3 regions of the Enterobacter sp. H2G27 genome follow, and region 1 is predicted to be linked to each of the others. Evidence: predicted binding sites of a transcription regulator. Region 1 holds the regulator's gene; each other region holds the start of a gene.

Evidence for each region. The regulator PurR, encoded in region 1, represses purine synthesis genes. The targets are predictions, from matches to a motif close to CANGCAAACGTTTGCNTG.
Region 2: carA (glutamine-hydrolyzing carbamoyl-phosphate synthase small subunit) is a predicted target of PurR. The motif match lies at 1,266-1,283, and genes of this name have one in related genera.
Region 3: purM (phosphoribosylformylglycinamidine cyclo-ligase) is a predicted target of PurR. The motif match lies at 4,783-4,800, and genes of this name have one in related genera.

Annotation. Positions count from the first base shown of each region.
Region 1 is NZ_JBSVSI010000001.1:1,631,954-1,639,782, forward strand. It holds gene punC (purine nucleoside transporter PunC) at 1-1,105, opposite strand, end outside; gene punR (DNA-binding transcriptional activator PunR) at 1,220-2,131, shown strand; gene purR (HTH-type transcriptional repressor PurR) at 2,149-3,174, opposite strand; gene cydH (cytochrome bd-I oxidase subunit CydH) at 3,472-3,561, shown strand; gene ACW9E7_RS07780 (MFS transporter) at 3,725-4,891, shown strand; gene sodB (superoxide dismutase [Fe]) at 4,930-5,511, opposite strand; gene ACW9E7_RS07790 (C40 family peptidase) at 5,634-6,407, opposite strand; gene grxD (monothiol glutaredoxin 4) at 6,746-7,093, shown strand; gene rnt (ribonuclease T) at 7,139-7,789, opposite strand.
Region 2 is NZ_JBSVSI010000001.1:454,876-462,704, forward strand. It holds gene ispH (4-hydroxy-3-methylbut-2-enyl diphosphate reductase) at 1-20, shown strand, start outside; gene dapB (4-hydroxy-tetrahydrodipicolinate reductase) at 226-1,047, shown strand; gene carA (glutamine-hydrolyzing carbamoyl-phosphate synthase small subunit) at 1,502-2,650, shown strand; gene carB (carbamoyl-phosphate synthase large subunit) at 2,669-5,893, shown strand; gene ACW9E7_RS02165 (YgdI/YgdR family lipoprotein) at 6,033-6,266, shown strand; gene kefF (glutathione-regulated potassium-efflux system oxidoreductase KefF) at 6,370-6,900, shown strand; gene kefC (glutathione-regulated potassium-efflux system protein KefC) at 6,893-7,829, shown strand, end outside.
Region 3 is NZ_JBSVSI010000001.1:3,054,683-3,062,511, reverse strand. It holds gene ppx (exopolyphosphatase) at 1-775, opposite strand, end outside; gene ppk1 (polyphosphate kinase 1) at 779-2,839, opposite strand; gene purN (phosphoribosylglycinamide formyltransferase) at 3,047-3,688, opposite strand; gene purM (phosphoribosylformylglycinamidine cyclo-ligase) at 3,685-4,722, opposite strand; gene ACW9E7_RS14415 (6-phospho-beta-glucosidase) at 4,989-6,419, shown strand; gene upp (uracil phosphoribosyltransferase) at 6,647-7,273, shown strand; gene uraA (uracil permease) at 7,360-7,829, shown strand, end outside.

The DNA.
Region 1 (7,829 bases):
ACAGCATCACGCTGGTGGTGGTCAAAAGCGGCGTAGCAATCAGCGCCGAGACCACCAGGCTTGCCAGGAAGCACAAACCCAGCTGCAGGGTGTTCTGCAGCGCGGCGGCGCGGCCTGTTGCCTGCGGGAATGGACGCAGCGCCTGCGCCACAACGATAGGGTAAATCGCCCCGTTCGCAATGGCCATCACGCAGAACGGGATCAAAATTTCGGCCAGACCGGCACCCGGAATAAAGCCAACGGCCCAGGTCCCGATGACGCTCAGCGCATACAGCACCAGCAGCCACGGCAGCATCTGCTGGCCTTCCCATTTTTGCAGCGCCGCGCGACAGCCGTACCCGCCCACAAGGAACGCGATTGTCTGCGGAACATAGCTCAGGCCGATGGCTGCCGGGCTGTAGCCCATATCGTGCAGAATGAACGGCGAGCCGGTGAGCCATGCGAAGAAGCTTGCCGAGCAGGCGGCATAGATCAGGACATTCCCGCGATACGCTTTGGCGCTCAACAGTGAGGTGAAGGTAATCGGCTTCGCGTCGGCATGCGCCTCTTTTTTATGCGCAGGCTTGAGGGCAAACGCCGGCAGCATCAGCACCAGCGTGATGGCAAACAGCGTGGCAAAAATGGCCTGCCAGTCAAAGTGCGCGAGGATCCAGCTGCCCAGCAGCGGAGCCAGGGCAGGGGAGAGGCCCACCAGCGGCATAATGGTGGCGAAAATACGGTTTGTGCGGTTAGCCGGGTAGTAGTCGGTCACCAGCGCCTGCCAGGTCACGGCCGCGGCACAGACGCCCACGGCCTGAACGAAGCGCAGCACCAGCAGCCAGGTGGCGTCGCGTACCCATAACATCCCCAGGCAGCCCACGGCAAAAATGGCCAGACCCAGCAGCAGTACCGGTTTACGACCAAAGCGATCCGAGAGCGGTCCCCAGAGCAGCTGTGCAAAAGCAAAACCGGCGAGGAACAAACTCAGGCTGGCACTGATGGCGGCAGCGGGGGTTTGCAAATCTTCCTGCATCGCGGCAAAAGCCGGCAGGTACATATCGGTGGCCAAAAAGCCCAGCACGCTTAAGCCGCCGAGCCAGACTAAAAAACCGTTCCTGGGTTGCATTATTTTATTCTCCTGAGGAGGCAGGTATACATTGGCGCTGAGTGTAGGGAGTGCAAAGCCGCTTGTGAAACGCTAATATTTGGCGGGTGCATTCAAATTTTTTGCAGGCAGAAAATGTGGTCAGATTATTCTCTTGAAGTGGTCGATGCTGTCGCGCGTAACGGCAGCTTCAGCGGTGCGGCGCAGGAGCTGCACCGCGTCCCTTCGGCCATCAGCTACACGGTGCGTCAACTGGAGGAGTGGCTGGCGGTTCCGCTGTTTGAGCGGCGGCATCGTGACGTGGAATTGACGCCCGCCGGGGCGTGGTTTTTGAAGGAAGGGCGTTCTGTTATCAAAAAAATGCAGATCACCCGCGAACAGTGCCAGCAGATCGCCAACGGCTGGCGGGGACATCTTTCCATCGCGGTGGATAACATCGTGAAGCCGGAACGCACCCGACAGATGATTGTCGATTTCTATCGTCATTTCTCTGACGTTGAGCTGCGGGTCTCGCAGGAGGTGTTCAACGGGGTGTGGGATGCGCTGGCGGACGGCAGGGCGGAGATGGCGATTGGCGCGACGCAGGCGATCCCGGTCGGGGGACGTTACGCCTTTCGCGACATGGGGATGCTGAGCTGGAAATGCGTGGTGGCCAGCGATCATCCTCTGGCAGCGATGGACGGGCCGCTTAGCGACGATACGCTGCGCAACTGGCCCTCGCTGGTGCTGGAGGATACGTCCCGTTCATTGCCCAAGCGTATCACCTGGCTTCTGGACAACCAGCGGCGGGTGGTGGCTCCGGACTGGGAATCGTCGGCGACGTGCCTCAGTGCCGGACTGTGCGTCGCGATGGTGCCCGTTCATTTTGCGCGTCCGCGCATCGATACCGGCGAATGGGTTGAACTGACGCTGGAAAATCCGTTCCCGGACGCGGCCTGCTGCCTGACCTGGCAACAAAATGATGTCTCGCCCGCCATGGCCTGGCTGCTGGATTATCTGGGGGACAGCGAAACGCTGAACCGGGAATGGTTACGGGAGCCAGCGTAGCTGGCCCCGTAAAGGGATTAACGACGGTAGTCGCGGAACGGACCGTCCGCAACGGAACGGCGTTCAATCAGGCGCGGGTGAACTTCAATGGACTGCGACTCTTCGCGCTTGTTGACGATCCTGTCGAGCAGCATATTGAAGGCCGTTTCGCCCAGCGAATCTTTCGGCTGGTGAATGGTGGTCAGCGCTGGGGTGAAGAAGCGCGCGTTACGCACGTTGTCATACCCGATCACGGAAATATCCTGCGGTACGCGCAGACCCAGCTCATCGGCGGCGCAGAGCGCGCCCATGGCCATGATGTCACCCCCGCAGAAAACGGCGGTCGGACGGTGCGGCTGGGAAACGATCTGCTGCATCGCGCGGTAGCCTGATTCCGGCTCAAAGTCGCCCTGCACGATCCAGTTTTCCGGCACGTTGATCAGCGCTTCTTCCATCGCTTTCATAAAACCGGCAAGACGGCCCGCCCCGGTGTTGCGCTCCAGCGGACCCGGGATCACGCCAATCTCGCGGTGACCGCGTTCGATCAAATAACGACCGGCCATATAGCCGCCTTCAAAAGCGTTATCGATAACGGAATCGGTGAAGTCTGCGCGCGCTTCGCCCCAGTCCATCACCACCATCGGAATATGGCGATACTCTTCCAGCATCGACAGCACTGACTCCGGATACTCGGAGCACATTACCAGCAGGCCATCAACGCGCTTTTGCGCCATCATCGACAGGTAGGCACGCTGTTTTTCAATGCTGTTCCACGCGTTGCCCAGAATCAGGGTATAGCCTTTCTGGAAGCAGTTCTTTTCGACCGCTTCAATGATCTCGGCAAAATAGGCCGCTTCACTGCTGGTTGCCAGCAATCCAATGGATTTGGTGTGATTAACCTTGAGGCTACGCGCAACCGCACTTGGCGAATAGTGCAGCTCTTTGATCGCTGCCCAGACGGCGTTGCGCGTCTCTTCCGCCACAAAGCGGGTTTTGTTAATTACATGTGATACGGTTGTGGTGGAAACGTTTGCGCGTTTTGCTACGTCTTTAATTGTTGCCATTAAATGTCACTCCAGACCATATCCTAAGCTCCTGAAAAACTTGAAGGTAAACGTTTGCCTTCTCTCACCCTTATCTCGCAATGTTGAATTGCGGCACGCCGGGAAAACGACACGGGACGTCAGGAGGGGGTCAATGGCCGGTACGCTAATAAATTTAGCGTGGAATTTTGTCCTATCTTGATGAAAAGGGGAAGAGGTAAAGTGGTTATCAGTATAAATCCAGGAAGATTTTTGACGTAATCTGTGCAAAAATGAGCAAGCTCACTTTTCGTGTGGGGATTAAAAGGAGAAAAATTGATGAGTTCCGATCTTAAGTTTTCGCTGTTCACCACCGTTGTTGTGCTGGCTCTGATTGTTGTGGCCGGTCTGACGGCTGCGCTGCACTGATTTACGCGGAGGGAGAGCCTTCTCCCTCCCGACTCCCCGGATTGTTACTTCTCTGGCAAAAATCTTTTGCCATTTTGTTAACTTCTCATTTTTTGTGATTGATGTCATGCTTTCCGCTTCTTTGTTCTGTGTCACCACGTGACACGGCATCCGGAGTTGACGCATGAAAATCAATTTTCCCCTGCTGGCCCTGGCGATTGGCGCTTTTGGGATTGGCACCACTGAATTCTCCCCGATGGGGTTACTGCCCGTCATCGCCCGCGGCGTGGACGTCTCGATCCCCGCGGCAGGCATGTTGATCAGCGCCTACGCTATCGGCGTGATGGTGGGGGCGCCGCTGATGACGCTTCTCCTTTCGCACCGCGCGCGCCGCAATGCGCTGATTTTCCTGATGGCGATTTTCACCCTCGGCAACGTGCTATCGGCCATTTCGCCGGACTACACCACGCTGATGCTGTCGCGTATTCTGACCAGCCTTAACCACGGCGCGTTCTTTGGGCTGGGATCGGTCGTTGCTGCCAGCGTGGTGCCAAAACACAAGCAGGCGAGCGCCGTGGCCACCATGTTTATGGGTCTGACCATCGCTAACATCGGCGGTGTTCCTGCTGCAACCTGGCTGGGAGAAGCGATCGGCTGGCGTATGTCTTTCCTGGCGACGGCCGGGCTGGGCGTGGTCGCGATGGTGGCATTGTTCTTCTCCCTGCCGAAAGGCAGCGCCGGAGAACGTCCGGAAGTGCGTAAGGAGCTGTCGGTGCTGGTGCGCCCGCAGGTGCTTTCCGCACTGCTTACCACCGTTCTCGGGGCAGGGGCGATGTTTACCCTCTATACCTATATTTCACCGGTACTGCACGATATCACCCACGCAACGCCTCTCTTTGTGACCGCGATGCTGGTGCTGATTGGCGTGGGCTTCTCGATTGGTAACTATCTCGGCGGGAAATTTGCCGACCGTTCCGTGAGCGGGACGCTGAAGGGCTTCTTAACCCTGCTGATTGTCATCATGATCGCCATTCCGTGGCTGGCGCGTAACGAGTTTGGCGCCGCGATGGCGATGGTCGTCTGGGGTGCAGCAACGTTCGCCGTGGTGCCACCGCTGCAGATGCGCGTGATGCGTGTTGCGCATGAAGCGCCGGGCCTCTCATCCTCGGTCAATATCGGTGCCTTTAACCTGGGCAATGCGCTCGGTGCGGCGGCCGGTGGGGCCGTTATTTCAGGTGGTCTGGGATACAGCTTTGTGCCGGTGATGGGGGCAATCATTGCCGCGCTCGGCCTGCTGTTGGTGATGATGTCGGGTCGTAAACAGCCAGAAGCAGCCTGCGCTGCGGAATAAACCAAAAACGCAGAAGGGCGAACCCTTCTGCGTGTCTTTTACGCGGCGAAGTTCTTCGCCACAAAGTCCCAGTTAACCAGTGCCCAGAAGTGTTCCAGGTAGTTCGGGCGCGCGTTACGGTAATCGATGTAGTAAGCGTGTTCCCATACGTCCACGGTCATCAGCGGCTTCGCGCTGGTGGTCAGCGGGGTGCCCGCGTTAGAGGTGGATACGATAGCCAGTTTGCCATCCGCCTCTTTAACCAGCCACGTCCAGCCTGAACCGAAGTTCTTGATGGCGGCATCGGTGAATTTCGCCTTGAAGTCCGCGAAGCTGCCAAAGGCGGCGTTGATGGCGGTAGCCAGTTCACCGGCAGGTTCACCGCCGGCATTCGGCGCCAGGCAGTGCCAGTAGAAGGTATGGTTCCACACCTGAGCGGCGTTGTTGAATACGCCACCTTCTGAGCTGCGGACGATCTCTTCCAGCGTTTTGCCTTCAAAATCGGTGCCCTTGATCAGGTTGTTCAGGTTGGTGACGTAAGTCTGGTGATGTTTGCCGTAGTGATATTCCAGGGTTTCCGCAGAAATGTGCGGTGCCAGGGCGTCTTTTGCATACGGTAGTGCAGGTAATTCGAACGACATTGCTTCTCTCCTTATTGTATTTTGCGTTGCCAATAACCACACAGACAACAAGGACAGGATAGCAAATTGAAAGGGTATGCAAAAGAGGAACTTACCCTGCCAAGGGTGTGGCAGGGCAGGGGTTAGCGAATGGTTTTCGGCGTCATCACGCGGCGTGCGCCGACGTAGTGGCGTACCCAGTAGTCTTCACTGAGAGAGGTGATCTGAATATCCTGACCGCTACGTGGAGACTGGATGAATTTTCCGTTGCCGACATAGACGCCAACGTGGTCAGCCGTCCCGCGGCCCTGGGTGCGGAAGAACACCAGATCGCCATTTTCCAGCTCACCGCGGTCAACCGGTGAGGCATCGCGCAGGTGGTACATTTCGTTGGCGGTGCGCGGAATGCGGAACTTGACCAGATCTTTATAGGCGTAATAGACGAGGCCGCTGCAGTCAAAACCGGTACGCGGCGAAGTCCCACCCCAGTGATAAGGTTTACCAATCTGCCCCATCAGTTTATTCATTGCGGTTTTTTGCGCTTTCTGTACGCGCACTTTATGCACTTCCGCAATTTTGGTGACCTTCGTGCATTTCGCCTTATGGCCTTTACGCGTGATGCATTTTTCAGTAACGAGGTTAGCGGCGGTTTGCGAAGCTTTACTTTTGGCAGAGTGGGCAGTGCGGGAAGGTTTTGTTTTCGTTTTGCTGGAAGCGGTCTGTTTCGTCTGAGCCGGTGTTTTTTTCTTGTCGTTCTTAGCGGTGGTTTTTTTCTTACGTTCTGTGGCTTTCACCAGATGGTTTTTTTGTACAGCAGAATGCCGCGCCTGCTGAGAGGCGTTTGCCACTGGCGTGAAAGTGAGTGAAGTAAACAGTAAAGCACAGAGCGTGATCGAGATTTTATTTATCCGCGCCACTGGGCAGTCCCCTGATAAATGCAGGTCATCAATAATACCCGCGTGTGATTTACAAAGCCCGTCGATTCTAATCTATAAAAAGCCAGAAAGTTAATAGCATTTTTCAATCTACAATCGTGTTTCGTTAGCAAGTGCAAAAAAATTCATCGTTCTGTCGCACATTTGCCCGCTCCCTAAGCAAAACCCTGAATGCGGCAGGGGTAAACACCATTTGCAATGCAACTTTTCGTGACTCGGGGTAGAATGTATAAACGTGACAAAAATGTTATTTTCCGATGCCAGTCTGAACCGCTACAATGTCAGACGAATGCCGTAACAGAAGTTAAAGGAAGCAAGACATGAGCACCACTATTGAAAAAATCCAGCGCCAGATCGCTGAAAACCCGATTCTGCTGTATATGAAAGGTTCTCCGAAGCTGCCAAGCTGCGGCTTCTCCGCACAAGCGGTTCAGGCGCTGTCAGCCTGTGGTGAGCGTTTTGCTTACGTTGATATCCTGCAGAATCCGGACATCCGCGCTGAGCTGCCTAAGTACGCTAACTGGCCGACTTTCCCACAGCTGTGGGTTGACGGCGAACTGGTTGGCGGCTGCGATATCCTGATTGAAATGTATCAGCGCGGCGAACTGCAGCAGCTGATCAAAGAGACGGCGGCGAAGTACAAAACGGAAGAGCGGGACGCAGAGTAATTTTCTGCGCAAATAAAAAAGCGACCAGATAAGGTCGCTTTTTTTTTATTCTTCGCTGTCACCCATCGGCAGCGGCCAGCCGCCAAGACGCTTCCAGCGGTTGACGATCTCACAGAACAGCTCTGCGGTGCGCTCCGTATCGTATAGAGCGGAGTGCGCCTGCGTTCCGTCGAACGGAATGCCAGCCGTAATGCAGGCTTTAGATAACACCGTTTGTCCCAGCGCCAGGCCGCTCAATGCGGCGGTGTCGAAGGTGACAAAAGGGTGGAAGGGGTTGCGTTTGAGCGACGCGCGCTCCGCGGCAGCCATGGTAAAGCTGTGATCGAAGGTGGCGTTATGGGCCACCATAATGGCGCGGCTGCAGTTGCTCTCTTTCATGCCTTTACGCACCATTTTAAAAATGGCGTGCAGCGCATCATATTCACTGACGGCACCGCGCAGCGGGTTATGCGGATCGATACCGTTAAACGCCAGCGCTTCCGGCTGTAAGTTTGCCCCTTCGAAAGGTTCAACGTGGAAATGCAGCGTGGTGTCCGGTGTAAGCCAGCCCTGTTCATCCATCTTCAGCGTGATGGCGGCAATTTCGAGCAGCGCATCGGTTTTAGCGTTAAATCCGGCTGTTTCTACATCAATGACAACGGGATAAAAACCACGAAAACGGTCGCACAGACCGCTAAATTGAGCGTTATCGGACATCAGGGTCTCTTACATGGGGAAAAAGCAGAGCGCATTATGG
Region 2 (7,829 bases), 1.2 Mb from region 1:
ACGCCCGCGAAGTTGAATAGTCCTTTTTCTGATGAAAGGCCAGCACCTCCTGTGCTGGCCTTTTTTTTACCCGTTACTTTATCGTGACGACAAAATCATGTCTTTTACTGATATTTAAGTCGGTTTCACGTTAAATTCTAATTATCGGTGTTTTCAGTTGGCAGTGCTTCTCAAGGCTGGTTAATCTGAAAACGGTTTACATCATTTTAACGTAAGAGAATAACTATGCATGATGCACAGATCCGTGTCGCCATTGCGGGCGCGGGTGGACGTATGGGCCGTCAGCTTATTCAGGCGGCACTTCAGATGGATGGCGTAGCGCTTGGCGCGGCACTGGAGCGTGAAGGTTCTTCGCTTCTGGGGACCGATGCCGGTGAGCTGGCGGGCGCTGGCCACACGGGCGTTACCGTGCAAAGCAGTCTGGAAGCGGTAAAAGAGGACTTCGATGTATTCATCGATTTTACCCGCCCGGAAGGGACGCTTACGCATCTGGCGTTTTGTCGTCAACACGGCAAGGGGATGGTGATCGGCACCACCGGTTTTGACGATGCGGGCAAGCAGGCTATCCAGGATGCATCAAAAGAGATTGCGATTGTCTTCGCGGCAAACTTCAGCGTGGGCGTTAACGTCATGCTGAAGCTGCTGGAGAAGGCCGCGAAGGTGATGGGCAATTATACCGATATCGAGATTGTAGAAGCTCACCACCGTTACAAGGTTGATGCGCCATCTGGCACGGCGCTGGCGATGGGCGAAGCGATTGCTCATGCACTTGATAAAGATTTAAAAGACTGCGCGGTCTATACCCGCGAAGGCTACACCGGCGAACGCGTACCTGGCACCATCGGTTTCGCAACCGTGCGAGCGGGTGACATCGTCGGCGAACACACGGCGATGTTCGCCGATATTGGCGAACGTGTCGAAATTACGCATAAAGCCTCAAGCCGAATGACGTTCGCCAACGGCGCCGTACGTTCCGCTTTGTGGCTTAAAAGTAAGAAAAGCGGTCTTTTTGATATGCGAGATGTGCTCGATCTCAACAATTTGTAAGTATTATTACCCATCGTGATGTGGTTATTGCAGTCGTAATTGTTTGATTGCATAGGGCAATATTTTATTGCCCTTTTATTTTATCTGTTTCATGTGTTATTTTTAATTAAGCCTCTAAATTTATATATCTTGTAGCGTTTTAACGTTACTGAAATGTAAATTTTGACCATCCGGTCCACTTTTTCATGCTCCAACACGACATTTTTTATTAAACCAGGCGCGCAAGCGTTTTCCGCGGTGATTTACCTGATCTTTTTGTCACTTAAGCCGCATTACTCTCACCAGGGCTGCAAAACACTAAACAAAATATCCGTTTTAAGTTGACTTTTACCCACCAAATCTCCAGAATGCCGCCGTTTGCCAAAAATCCGCTGGCAACACATTTGCATTGATTCATGATACGGTTATGAATTAATATGCAAATAAAGTGAGTGAATATTCTCTGGAGGGTGTTTTGATTAAGTCAGCGCTATTGGTTCTGGAAGACGGAACCCAGTTTATCGGTCGGGCCATAGGGGCAACAGGTTCGGCGGTTGGGGAAGTCGTTTTCAATACTTCAATGACCGGTTATCAAGAAATCCTCACTGATCCTTCCTATTCTCGCCAAATCGTTACTCTTACTTATCCTCATATCGGCAATGTCGGCACCAATGCGGCTGACGAAGAATCCTCTCAGGTACATGCGCAAGGCCTGGTCATCCGCGACCTGCCGCTGATAGCCAGCAACTTCCGCAATACCGAAGATCTTTCTTCTTACCTGAAGCGCCATAACATCGTGGCGATTGCCGATATCGATACTCGTAAGCTAACGCGTTTGCTGCGCGAGAAGGGTGCACAGAACGGCTGCATCATCGCGGGTGATAACCTCGATGCGACGCTGGCGCTGGAAAAAGCGAAAGCCTTCCCTGGCCTGAACGGCATGGACCTGGCGAAAGAAGTGACTACTGCTGAAGCCTACAGCTGGACTCAGGGTAGCTGGACGCTGGAAGGCGACCTGCCGGAAGCGAAAAAAGAGAGCGAGCTGCCGTTCCACGTGGTGGCCTACGATTTCGGCGCCAAGCGCAACATCCTGCGCATGCTGGTTGACCGCGGCTGCCGCCTGACGGTGGTTCCGGCACAAACGTCTGCCGAAGACGTGCTGAAGATGAATCCGGACGGTATTTTCCTGTCCAACGGTCCTGGCGACCCGGCGCCGTGTGATTACGCCATCGCCGCCATCAAGTCCTTCCTGGAAACCGACATCCCGGTATTCGGCATCTGCCTCGGCCATCAGCTGCTGGCGCTGGCTAGCGGTGCGAACACCGTTAAGATGAAGTTCGGCCACCACGGTGGTAACCACCCGGTGAAAGACATCGATAACAACACGGTGATGATCACCGCGCAGAACCACGGCTTTGCCGTCGATGAAGCCTTAATGCCGGCTAACCTGCGCGTGACCCATAAGTCGCTGTTCGATGGCACCCTGCAGGGTATCCACCGTACCGATAAGCCAGCATTCAGCTTCCAGGGCCACCCTGAAGCCAGCCCGGGGCCACACGACGCCGCGCCGCTGTTCGATCACTTCATCGAACTTATCGAGCAATACCGTAAGACAGCTAAATAATCAGGAGCCGAGAAGACAATGCCAAAACGTACAGACATAAAAAGCATCCTGATCCTTGGCGCTGGCCCGATCGTGATCGGCCAGGCCTGCGAATTCGACTACTCCGGCGCGCAGGCGTGTAAAGCCCTGCGCGAAGAGGGTTACCGCGTTATCCTGGTGAACTCCAACCCGGCAACCATCATGACCGACCCCGAAATGGCAGATGCAACCTACATCGAGCCGATTCACTGGGAAGTGGTGCGTAAAATCATCGAGAAAGAGCGTCCGGACGCGGTGCTGCCAACCATGGGCGGCCAGACGGCGCTGAACTGTGCGCTGGAGCTGGAGCGTCAGGGCGTGCTGGAAGAGTTCGGCGTGACCATGATCGGTGCGACCGCCGACGCCATTGATAAAGCAGAAGACCGTCGCCGCTTCGACGTGGCAATGAAGAAAATCGGCCTCGACACCGCGCGCTCCGGTATCGCACACAATATGGAAGAAGCGCTGGCCGTTGCCGCTGAAGTGGGTTATCCGTGCATCATCCGTCCATCGTTCACCATGGGCGGCACCGGCGGCGGTATCGCCTACAACCGTGAAGAGTTCGAAGAGATTTGTGAGCGCGGTCTGGATCTCTCCCCAACCAAAGAGCTGCTGATTGACGAGTCGCTGATTGGCTGGAAAGAGTACGAGATGGAAGTGGTGCGTGATAAAAACGACAACTGTATCATCGTCTGCTCCATCGAAAACTTCGATGCGATGGGTATCCACACCGGTGACTCCATCACCGTTGCGCCAGCCCAGACCCTGACCGACAAAGAGTATCAAATCATGCGTAACGCCTCGATGGCGGTACTGCGTGAAATCGGCGTGGAAACCGGCGGTTCTAACGTGCAATTCTCGGTTAACCCGAAAACAGGCCGCCTGATTGTTATCGAAATGAACCCGCGCGTGTCCCGTTCCTCCGCGCTGGCCTCTAAAGCGACCGGCTTCCCGATTGCGAAAGTGGCGGCGAAGCTGGCGGTGGGTTACACCCTCGACGAGCTGATGAACGACATCACCGGTGGCCGCACGCCTGCGTCCTTCGAGCCGTCCATCGACTACGTTGTGACCAAAATTCCTCGCTTCAACTTCGAGAAATTCGCGGGCGCGAACGACCGTCTGACCACCCAGATGAAATCTGTCGGTGAAGTGATGGCGATTGGCCGCACCCAGCAGGAATCCCTGCAAAAAGCGCTGCGCGGCCTGGAAGTGGGCGCGACCGGCTTTGACCCGAAAGTGAGCCTGGACGACCCGGAAGCGCTGACTAAAATCCGCCGCGAGCTGAAAGACGCGGGCGCAGAGCGTATCTGGTACATCGCCGATGCCTTCCGTGCGGGCCTGTCCGTGGACGGCGTGTTCAACCTGACCAACATCGACCGCTGGTTCCTGGTGCAGATTGAAGAGCTGGTCCGTCTGGAAGAACAGGTTGCCGAGCTGGGCATCACCGGCCTGGACGCTGACTTCCTGCGCGTGCTGAAGCGTAAAGGCTTCGCAGACGCGCGTCTGGCTAAGCTGGCGGGCGTGCGTGAAGCAGAAATCCGCAAGCTGCGCGACCAGTACAACCTGCACCCGGTCTACAAGCGCGTGGACACCTGTGCGGCTGAATTCTCGACCGACACCGCGTACATGTACTCCACCTATGAAGACGAGTGCGAAGCGAACCCGTCAGTCGACCGCGACAAGATTATGGTGCTGGGCGGCGGTCCAAACCGTATCGGCCAGGGCATCGAGTTCGACTACTGCTGCGTACACGCCTCGCTGGCGCTGCGCGAAGACGGTTACGAGACCATCATGGTCAACTGTAACCCTGAAACGGTTTCTACCGACTACGACACCTCTGACCGCCTCTACTTCGAGCCGGTTACCCTGGAAGACGTGCTGGAAATCGTGCGCATCGAGAAGCCAAAAGGCGTTATCGTGCAGTACGGTGGCCAGACCCCGCTGAAGCTGGCGCGCGCGCTGGAAGCGGCAGGCGTACCGGTTATCGGTACCAGCCCGGATGCGATTGACCGTGCGGAAGACCGCGAGCGTTTCCAGCAGGCGGTTGACCGTCTGAAGCTGAAACAGCCGGCGAACGCCACCGTGACCGCTATCGAACAGGCCGTTGAGAAGGCGAAAGAGATTGGCTACCCGCTGGTGGTGCGTCCTTCCTACGTGCTGGGCGGCCGCGCGATGGAAATCGTTTATGACGAAGCCGACCTGCGTCGCTACTTCCAGACCGCAGTGAGCGTTTCCAACGATGCGCCAGTGCTGCTTGACCGCTTCCTCGACGACGCGGTGGAAGTAGACGTTGACGCCATCTGCGATGGCGAAATGGTGCTGATTGGCGGCATCATGGAGCATATCGAGCAGGCAGGCGTGCACTCCGGCGACTCCGCCTGTTCTCTGCCAGCGTACACCCTGAGCCAGGAGATTCAGGACGTGATGCGCCAGCAGGTGCAGAAGCTGGCCTTCGAGCTGCAGGTTCGCGGCCTGATGAACGTCCAGTTCGCGGTGAAAGACAACGAAGTCTACCTGATTGAAGTCAACCCGCGTGCGGCACGTACCGTACCGTTCGTCTCCAAAGCCACCGGCGTACCGCTGGCGAAAGTGGCGGCGCGCGTGATGGCGGGCCAGACGCTGGCGCAGCAGGGTGTGACCAAAGAGATCATTCCACCGTACTACTCGGTGAAAGAAGTGGTGCTGCCGTTCAACAAATTCCCGGGCGTTGACCCGCTGTTAGGGCCAGAAATGCGCTCTACCGGTGAAGTGATGGGCGTGGGCCGCACCTTTGCCGAAGCGTTCGCGAAGGCGCAGCTGGGCAGTAGCTCTACCATGAGAAAATCAGGCCGTGCGCTGCTCTCCGTTCGCGAAGGCGACAAAGAGCGCGTGGTTGACCTGGCCGCCAAGCTGCTGAAACAGGGCTTCGAGCTGGACGCAACCCACGGTACGGCGATTGTGCTGGGTGAAGCCGGCATCAATCCGCGTCTGGTGAACAAGGTGCATGAAGGTCGCCCGCACATTCAGGACCGTATCAAGAATGGCGAATACACCTACATCATCAACACTACCGCAGGCCGCCAGGCGATTGAAGACTCCAAGCTGATTCGCCGCAGCGCGCTGCAGTACAAGGTGCACTACGACACCACCCTGAACGGCGGTTTCGCAACGGCTATGGCGCTGAACGCGGATGCCACCGAGAAGGTGATTTCAGTGCAGGAAATGCACGCGCAGATTAGCAAGTAAGTAAAAATGCCCGGTGCCGTTCGGCTGCCGGGCATTCTCCCCATCTTCAGAACCTTCTGGTTTTTCATCCGCTTTCAGTCAGTTAGCCTAAAATGGTTAGGTCGATAACGAAATTCAACTGAGAGCAGGGGAAAACACCATGCAAAATAAATTACTGATCGCTTCCGTTCTGGCTGCTACGGCAATGTTTACCGTTGCGGGCTGTTCGTCTAATCAGGCCGTAAAAACCACCGATGGCAAAACCATCGTCACCGACGGCAAACCGCAGGTGGATGACGATACCGGTCTGGTGTCGTACAAAAACGCCGAAACCGGCCAAACCGAGCAGATTAACCGTGACCAGGTGAAATCCATGGGCGAGCTGGATAACTAATTCAGAATTCTGACGTAAGCCCGTCAATAATATTCACTATTAGCCTGTTGAATTACTGACTACACTCTTTTGTTAAAAGAAAGCAGTAACAACAGGCTAATCAATGATTCTGATAATTTATGCCCATCCTTATCCGCAGCACTCGCATGCGAATAAGCGGATGCTTGAGCAGGTAAGGACGCTTGATAACGTAGAGATACGTTCCCTCTATCAACTTTATCCCGATTTTAATATCGATATCGCCGCCGAGCAGGAGGCGCTTTCTCGTGCCGATCTGATTATCTGGCAGCACCCCATGCAGTGGTACAGCACGCCCCCGCTGCTGAAACTGTGGATTGATAAAGTCTTCTCCCACGGCTGGGCGTATGGACACAACGGCCATGCGCTAAAAGGGAAAAGCCTGATGTGGGCGGTCACCACCGGCGGTGGGGAAAGCCATTTTGATATCGGTTCCTTCCCGGGTTTTGACGTCCTGGCGCAGCCGCTGCAGGCGACAGCGCTTTATTGCGGTCTGAACTGGCTCCCGCCTTTTGCGATGCACTGCACGTTTGTTTGCGACGATGAAACGCTGCAGGCGCAGGCTCGCCATTATAAACAACGCTTACTTGAGTGGCAGGAGACGCACCATGGATAGCCATACGCTGATACAGGCGCTGATTTACCTCGGCGCGGCGGCGCTGATTGTGCCCGTGGCGGTACGCCTGGGGCTGGGCTCTGTTCTCGGCTATCTGATTGCGGGCTGCGTCATTGGGCCGTGGGGCTTTCGACTGGTCACGGATGCCGAGGCGATTCTTCATTTTGCTGAAATCGGCGTTGTGCTGATGCTGTTTGTGATTGGCCTGGAGCTCGATCCCCAGAGGTTGTGGAAGCTTCGCGCCTCGGTATTTGGCGGAGGGGCACTGCAGATGGTGGCCTGCGGCCTGCTGCTGGGTGGGTTCTGCATCCTGCTGGGCATGGACTGGAAAGTGGCAGAGCTCATCGGCATGACGCTGGCGCTCTCCTCAACGGCTATTGCCATGCAGGCGATGAACGAGCGAAATCTGACGGTATCCCAGATGGGACGTAGCGCGTTCTCGGTGCTGCTGTTCCAGGACATTGCCGCTATTCCGCTGGTGGCGATGATCCCGCTGCTGGCAGCCAGCGGTTCCTCTACAACGCTGGGCGCTTTCGCGCTGTCCGCACTGAAGGTGGCGGGCGCGCTGGCGCTGGTGGTGCTGCTTGGCCGTTACGTGACCCGCCCGCTGCTGCGGTTTGTTGCCCGTTCAGGCCTGCGCGAAGTGTTCAGCGCCGTGGCGCTGTTCCTGGTGTTTGGCTTTGGTCTGCTGCTGGAAGAAGCCGGGCTGTCGATGGCGATGGGGGCGTTCCTCGCAGGCGTCCTGCTGGCGAGCTCGGAATACCGTCACGCGCTGGAAAGCGATATCGAGCCGTTCAAAGGGTTGCTGCTGGGGCTGTTTTTCATCGGCGTGGGGATGTCCGTCGACTTCGGCACGCTGGTGACGCACCCGCTGCGGATCGTCATCCTGCTCGTCGGCTTCCTGATCATTAAAATGGTAATGCTGTGGC
Region 3 (7,829 bases), 1.4 Mb from region 1:
TTAAGGCGTCAAAACTTTTATGCTTCAGCACTTCTTCGGTCAGCAACGTCAGGCGTTCGGGCGTGATAAACCCGTCTTTTTCACCCATCGCCAGCAGCACTTCATGCGCCGCCTTGATGGTGCCCGACGCGCCCAGCGCCACGTTCCAGCCCTGAATACGGTACTGCCAGGCCAGGTTTTCCAGCTTCTGGACAGCCGCCATACGCGCGCGCTGGAAGTTCTCGCGGGTGATGGTGCCGCCCGGGAAATACATCTGCGCGAAGCTGACGCAGCCCATACGGCGGCTTTCCACCAGGCGCGGCTCAAAGTCTTCGCCGATCACCAGCTCCGTTGAGCCACCGCCGATATCGATAACCAGCTTGCGGCCTTTTTCCGGCTGGGTGTGCTCAACGCCCATGAAGATCAGACGCGCTTCCTCGTTGCCGGAGATGATCTCAATCGGGTAGGGGATCACCTTTTCGGCCCGCTTGAGAAACTCAGGTGCGTTCAGGGCCTGGCGCAGGGTGTGGGTACCCACGATGCACACGCTGGAGGGCGAGAAGCCCTGCAGGCGCTCAGCAAACAGCGACAGGCAGTTTAACCCGCGCTCCATCGCCTCTTCGCTGAGCATGCTGCGTTCATCAAGACCATCCGCCAGGTGTACGCGCTGCTTCAGACGACCGATGATCTGCAACGCGCCATCCACCTCACGGGCGATGACCATGTGGAAACTGTTAGAGCCAAGATCGACCGCGGCGAATTCCTGCGGGCGTGGGGTCTTATCATTTATCGGCATAGGTTAATCGGGTTGCTCGAGTGATTTGATATAGTCGTAAATCGCCAGTTGCGACCGCACTTTACGGCGGTTGCCGCGCGGTACATAGCGGTTACTGAGTTCTTTGTCGATATAGCGTGCTTTCACGGTATCGCTGAACAGAATCTCGATGATGTCGAGGATCTGCTGCTTCAGGCGCGGATCCAGCAGCGGTGCCGCGACTTCAATTCGGTAGTCAATATTGCGCGTCATCCAGTCTGCCGAAGAGAGATAGACCTGCTTATCACCCGCATTATCGAAAATATAGACCCGATCGTGCTCCAGGTAGCGGTCAACAATGCTGATCACGCGAATATTGTCGCTGATGCCTTCCAGTTCCGGGATCAGCGAGCACATGCCGCGGATCAGAAGATTAACCGGTACGCCGGAGCTGGACGCCGCATACAGCCTGTCCACCAGCCCTTTATCGACCAGGTTGTTAAGCTTCAGCGTGATGCCGGACGACAGCCCTTTCTGGGCATTGGCGATCTCTTTATCGATCATATCGTACAGCAGACGGCGCGAGTTCTGCGGCGAGACCAGCAGATAGTCGAAGCTCACCGGACGGTACGGGTTTTCGATAAAGTTAAAGACCCGGCGCACTTCATTAGTGATGCGGGCATCGGCAGTTAAGAGCGAGTAGTCGGTATAAATTCGCGCGGTTTTCTCGTTAAAGTTCCCGGTACCGATGTGGGCATAACGCACCACCTCATCGCCCTCTTTACGAGAGATGAGGAACAGCTTGGCGTGAATTTTCAGCCCTGGCGCGGAGAAAATGACGTGCACACCGGCTTCCGTCAGACGACGCGCCCAGTGAATGTTCGCCTCTTCGTCGAAGCGCGCCTGCAGCTCAACCACCACGGTGACTTTTTTGGCGTTGTGCGCCGCGTGGATCATCGCATCGATGATGCGGGAATCTTTTGCCACGCGGTAGATGTTGATTTTGATCGCCAGCACGCTCGGGTCGAACGAGGCCTGACGCAGCAGTTCCAGCACGTGCTCGAAGGTGTGGTACGGATAGTAGAGCAGGACATCGCGTTCGCGGATGGCGTCGAATCCGTTGCGGAATTTATCGAACCAGAGATGGCGCAGGCGCGGCAGCGGCTTGTTCACCAGGTTGGCTTTGCCGACGTTCGGGAAGCCAATAAAATCTTTAAAGTTGTGGTAACGACCACCCGGAACGATGGAGTCATAGCGCGAAATGGTCAGTTTCTCACGCAGCATCTCCACCATGGCGTCCGGCATATCGCGCTGATAGACGAAGCGCACCGGTTCAGCCGTCAGGCGCTGTTTCAGGCTGGATGACATCAGCTCCATCAGGCTGGCTTCCATCTCGTGCACCAGGTCATATTCGGCGTCACGAGTCATTTTCATCGAGTAGGCGTTTAACGCATCGTAATCGAAGAAGCCTTTGAAGATGTCGTCCAGACAGTAGCGCAGGATGTTATCCAGCAGGATCATTGGTTTGCGTCTGCGCGGGGTTTCCGGCGGCAGGTTCACAAAGCGCGGCACCTTGTCGGATGGGATCTCCAGCAGCGCGTAACGGATAGATTCACCGCGAATAATTTCCACCGCAAGGTAGGTGTAGTCATCTTTCAAAAACTGCACCAGATCGGTTTCGCGGTTGATCAGAATCGGGGTAATGTGCTGGCGCAGATAGTGTTTGAAGTAGTGGCGCAGCCAGTTTTGTTGGTTAACGGAAAGCTGGCGTTCGTTAATCAGGAAGATTTGATTGCGCGCCATCTCCAGCAGCAGTTCGTTATACAGGCCGTCAAATTCCTGATCGGCTTTCAGCACGCGGGACTGGATTTTGCCCAGCAGATGCCGCGAGTGCGAGTTTAAGCCCTGTTCTTCGCTGATGATGATGCGTCTTTTCAGCTCGGCAAAGCGAACCTTGTAGAACTCATCCAGGTTGTTCGAATAAATACCCAAAAAACGCATGCGCTCGATCAGCGGGTTACTTTTGTCTGCCGCTTCCTGGAGTACACGTTCGTTGAATGCTAACCAGCTTAGCTCTTTCTCGATATATAACTTTTCCTGACCCATTACAGCTCACACTCCAGTTCAATCACAGGACGTGGTAAATCCGTCTCGTCCTTATTATGGCGAGCATTTCCACGATATGTCCAACAGTGCCAGAAAAGTATGACAGTTATTTTTTTTGTTGGGGAATTTAAAGGGTTGGGGAGGGGATATTCGGGTAATGCATCAGGCAGGTCGGGTAAGCGCAGAAGCGCCACCCGACATAATAAACTACTCTTCCGCCGCATGACCTTGCAGAGGTAACTTAACGCCGTCCAGCCAGGCAGCGCCGTCGCGCATCTCGAGACGTCCGTCGACAAACCAGCTTACCACCAGCGGGTAAATGGCGTGTTCCTGGGTCTGCACGCGTTCGGTCACGTCTTCTTCGCTATCGCCGTCAAAGACCGGGACTTTCGCCTGCAGGATAACCGGACCGCCGTCCAGCTCGTCGGTAACGAAATGCACGGAGGTGCCGTGCTCCTCATCGCCATTTTCCAGAACCTGACGATGGGTATGCAGGCCGGGATATTTCGGCAGAAGAGAAGGGTGGATATTCAGCAGACGTCCGGCGAAGTGTTCGACGAAGGCCGGGCTCAGAATACGCATATAGCCTGCCAGCACGACTACGTCCGGCGCGTAGGCATCAATCTCATGCACCAGCTCGCGGTCAAAGGCTTCACGTCCGGCGAACTGGCTGGCTTCCAGCGCGTGCGCGGGAATGTTGGCTTCCCGCGCGCGCTCAAGGCCGAACGCGTCGGCCTTGTTGCTGAATACTGCCCGAATGGTGCCGTTGATTTTCTTCTGCTTGCAGGCGTCTATGATGGCCTGCAAATTGCTTCCGTTGCCGGAAATGAGCACCACGATGTTTTTCATTCAATGACCACACGCTGTTCGGAATCGGAGGCTTTAATCGTACCGATTTTCCACGCGTTTTCACCTTTCTCCGTCAGCAGCTTCACTGCTTTATCCGCTTCGCTCGCTGGCAGGGCGATAACCATGCCCACGCCGCAGTTAAAGGTGCGGTACATTTCGTGAGAGCTCACGTTGCCCGCGGTCTGCAGCCAGTTAAACACGGCTGGCCACTGCCATGAGGATTCGTCGATCACCGCCTGGGTGTTGTCCGGCAGAACGCGCGGAATATTTTCCCAGAAGCCGCCGCCGGTCAGGTGGGCAATGGCGTGAACGTCGACGTTCTCGATAAGCTCGAGCACGTTCTTCACGTAGATACGTGTTGGCGCAAGCAGATGGTCAGCCAGTGGTTTACCGTCAAGCTCGGTGGTCAGCGGATCACAGCCGCTCACTTCGAGGATTTTACGCACCAGGGAGTAGCCGTTAGAGTGCGGGCCGCTGGAGGCCAGCGCGATCAGCACATCGCCATCGGCCACTTTGCTGCCGTCGATAATTTCTGATTTTTCTACTACGCCGACGCAGAAGCCCGCGACGTCATAATCTTCGCCGTGATACATGCCCGGCATTTCTGCGGTTTCGCCACCGACCAGCGCGCAGCCAGACTGCAGACAGCCTTCGGCGATACCGTTGATCACGCTTGCCGCGGTATCCACGTCCAGTTTGCCAGTCGCGTAGTAATCGAGGAAGAACAGCGGCTCTGCGCCCTGAACCACCAGGTCATTCACGCACATCGCGACCAGATCGATACCGATCGTGTCGTGACGTTTTAAATCCATCGCCAGGCGCAGCTTGGTGCCTACACCGTCAGTACCCGAGACCAGAACAGGTTCACGATATTTTTGCGGCAGCGCGCACAGTGCGCCGAATCCACCCAGACCACCCATCACTTCCGGGCGGCGGGTTTTTTTCACCACACCTTTGATTCGGTCAACCAGCGCATTACCTGCGTCAATATCAACACCGGCATCTTTGTAGCTGAGAGAAGTTTTGTTGGTCACGGCTTAAATCCCCACGCGATTGCATAGCTAGTAAGAAAAATCGGCGCAATTCTAACAGTCCAGGCAAACGTTTGCGAGCCTATTCTGGACGTGGAGATCTTTTTTTCTGTGCACCCCGTGAATGCAGCCAAACTTGACTCTGTTCACGAAAATGAAACCGGTTTCTGAGAACTGCTTGCAACGGTTATTCCCTTTGCACATCATCGAACTGAAACCGGTTTCTGTAATTGTTTTTGCAGATAATAACGCAGAATGAGGGAAAGCGAATGTCAGGATTTAAAGCAGATTTTCTGTGGGGTGGGGCCGTTGCGGCGCATCAGCTGGAAGGCGGCTGGAAAGAGGGCGGAAAAGGCGTGAGCGTGGCCGACGTCATGACCGCGGGCGCGCACGGCGTGCCGCGTGAAATCACCAACGGCGTGCTGGAAGGGAAAAATTACCCTAACCATGAAGCCATTGATTTCTACCACCGCTATAAAGAAGACATCAAACTCTTTGCTGAGATGGGGTTCAAATGCTTCCGCACCTCTATTGCCTGGACGCGGATCTTCCCGAAAGGCGACGAGCTTGAGCCTAACGAGGCTGGCCTGAAATTCTATGACAACCTGTTCGACGAATGCCTGAAGTACGGCATCGAACCGGTTATCACCCTGTCTCACTTCGAGATGCCTTTCCATCTGGTCACGGAATACGGCGGCTGGCGCAACCGTAAGCTGATCGACTTCTTCGTTCGTTTTGCAAAAGTGGTATTCCAGCGCTATCAGCATAAAGTGAAGTACTGGATGACCTTCAACGAGATCAACAACCAGGCCAACTTCCACGAAGATTTTGCGCCGTTCACTAACTCCGGGCTGAAGTACGCGCCGGGTGAAGACCGTGAGCCGGTGATGTTCCAGGCGGCGCACTATGAGCTGGTGGCCAGCGCCCTGGCGGTGAAGGCGGGGCGCGAGATTAACCCGTCGCTGCAGATTGGCTGCATGATTGCCATGTGTCCTATCTACCCGCTCACCTGCGCGCCGGACGATATGATGATGGCGATGAATGCCATGCACCGCCGCTACTGGTTCACCGACGTGCACGTGCGCGGCAGGTACCCGCAGCATCTGCTCAACTACTTTGCGCGTCGCGGCTTCACGCTGGATATTACCGAAGAAGATAAAGCCGCGCTGAAGCAGGGCTGCGTCGATTACATCGGCTTCAGCTACTATATGTCCTTCGCCACCAAGGCGACGGCGGATAACCCGCAGCTGGATTACGACGAGAGCAAGAGCCTGGTCACTAACCCGTACGTGCAGAAATCGGACTGGGGCTGGCAGATTGACCCGGTGGGGCTGCGCTACTCCCTCAACTGGTTCTGGGATCACTATCAGCTGCCGCTGTTTATCGTTGAAAACGGCTTTGGCGCGATCGACGTGCAGGAGAGCGACGGCACGGTGAACGACCAGTACCGCATTGACTACCTGTCCGCCCACATCCGCGAGATGAAAAAAGCGGTGGAGGAAGATGGCGTGGATCTGATGGGTTACACCCCGTGGGGCTGTATCGACCTCGTTTCTGCCGGTACGGGCGAAATGAAAAAACGCTACGGCTTTATCTTTGTCGACAAAGACAATGAAGGCAACGGCACGCTGAACCGCAGCAAGAAGAAATCGTTCGACTGGTATAAGCAGGTAATTGCGAGCAACGGCGATAGCCTGTAATTGCCGGGTGGCGCTAACGCTTACCCGACCTACACTACACGTAGGTCCGCGTAAGCGCAGCGCCACCGGGCAGAACCCGCACCCAAGCCGGAGTCTCGCCTCCGGTTTTTTTTGTCTCTAAATCACTTTGCTTGATATACGTCAAGCAAGATGGGTATGGCCTAATCCGAAAAAAGCGGTATAATCCCGCGATTTTTTTGCGGACGCCGCCTCAGAGGAGAAAGAGAATGAAGATTGTGGAAGTGAAACACCCACTCGTTAAACACAAGTTGGGCCTGATGCGTGAGCATGACATCAGCACGAAGCGTTTTCGCGAACTGGCATCTGAAGTCGGCAGCCTGCTGACATACGAAGCGACCTCCGATCTGGAAACGGAAAAAGTCACCATCGAAGGCTGGAACGGCCCGGTGCAGGTTGAGCAGATCAAAGGTAAGAAAATTACCGTGGTGCCAATTCTGCGTGCCGGTCTCGGCATGATGGAAGGCGTGCTGGAGCACGTGCCAAGCGCGCGTATCAGCGTGGTGGGTATCTACCGTAACGAAGAAACCCTTGAGCCGGTTCCTTACTTCCAGAAGCTGGTCTCTAACATCGACGAGCGTATGGCGCTGGTGGTTGATCCGATGCTGGCGACCGGTGGTTCGATGATCGCCACCATCGACCTGCTGAAAAACGCGGGCTGTAGCAGCATTAAGGTGCTGGTGCTGGTTGCGGCACCGGAAGGGATCGCGGCGCTGGAAAAAGCGCACCCGGACGTTGAGCTGTATACCGCCTCTATCGACCAGGGCCTGAACGAGCACGGATACATCATTCCGGGGCTCGGCGATGCCGGCGATAAGATCTTTGGTACGAAATAATCGAATAACGATAAATAAGCCGACTTTGATAGTCGGCTTTTTTTTGAATAAAACACCAACAACAATACTACTCAGAGGAAAACACTATGACGCGCCGTGCTATCGGGGTGAGTGAAAGACCGCCGCTTTTACAGACTATCCCGCTTAGTTTGCAGCACCTGTTCGCCATGTTTGGCGCAACCGTGCTGGTGCCAATCCTGTTCCACATTAACCCGGCAACCGTGCTGTTGTTCAACGGCATCGGTACGTTGTTGTACCTCTTTATCTGTAAAGGCAAAATCCCGGCGTATCTCGGGTCGAGCTTCGCGTTTATCTCGCCGGTTTTGCTGCTGCTGCCGCTGGGTTATGAAGTCGCGCTGGGCGGCTTTATCATGTGTGGCGTCCTGTTCTGCGTAGTGTCCTTCATTGTGAAGAAAGCCGGTACCGGCTGGCTGGACGTCATGTTCCCGCCTGCGGCGATGGGCGCCATCGTTGCGGTCATCGGTCTTGAACTGGCGGGTGTGGCGGCGAATATGGCCGGTCTGCTGCCTGCTGACGGCCAGTCACCGGATTCCAA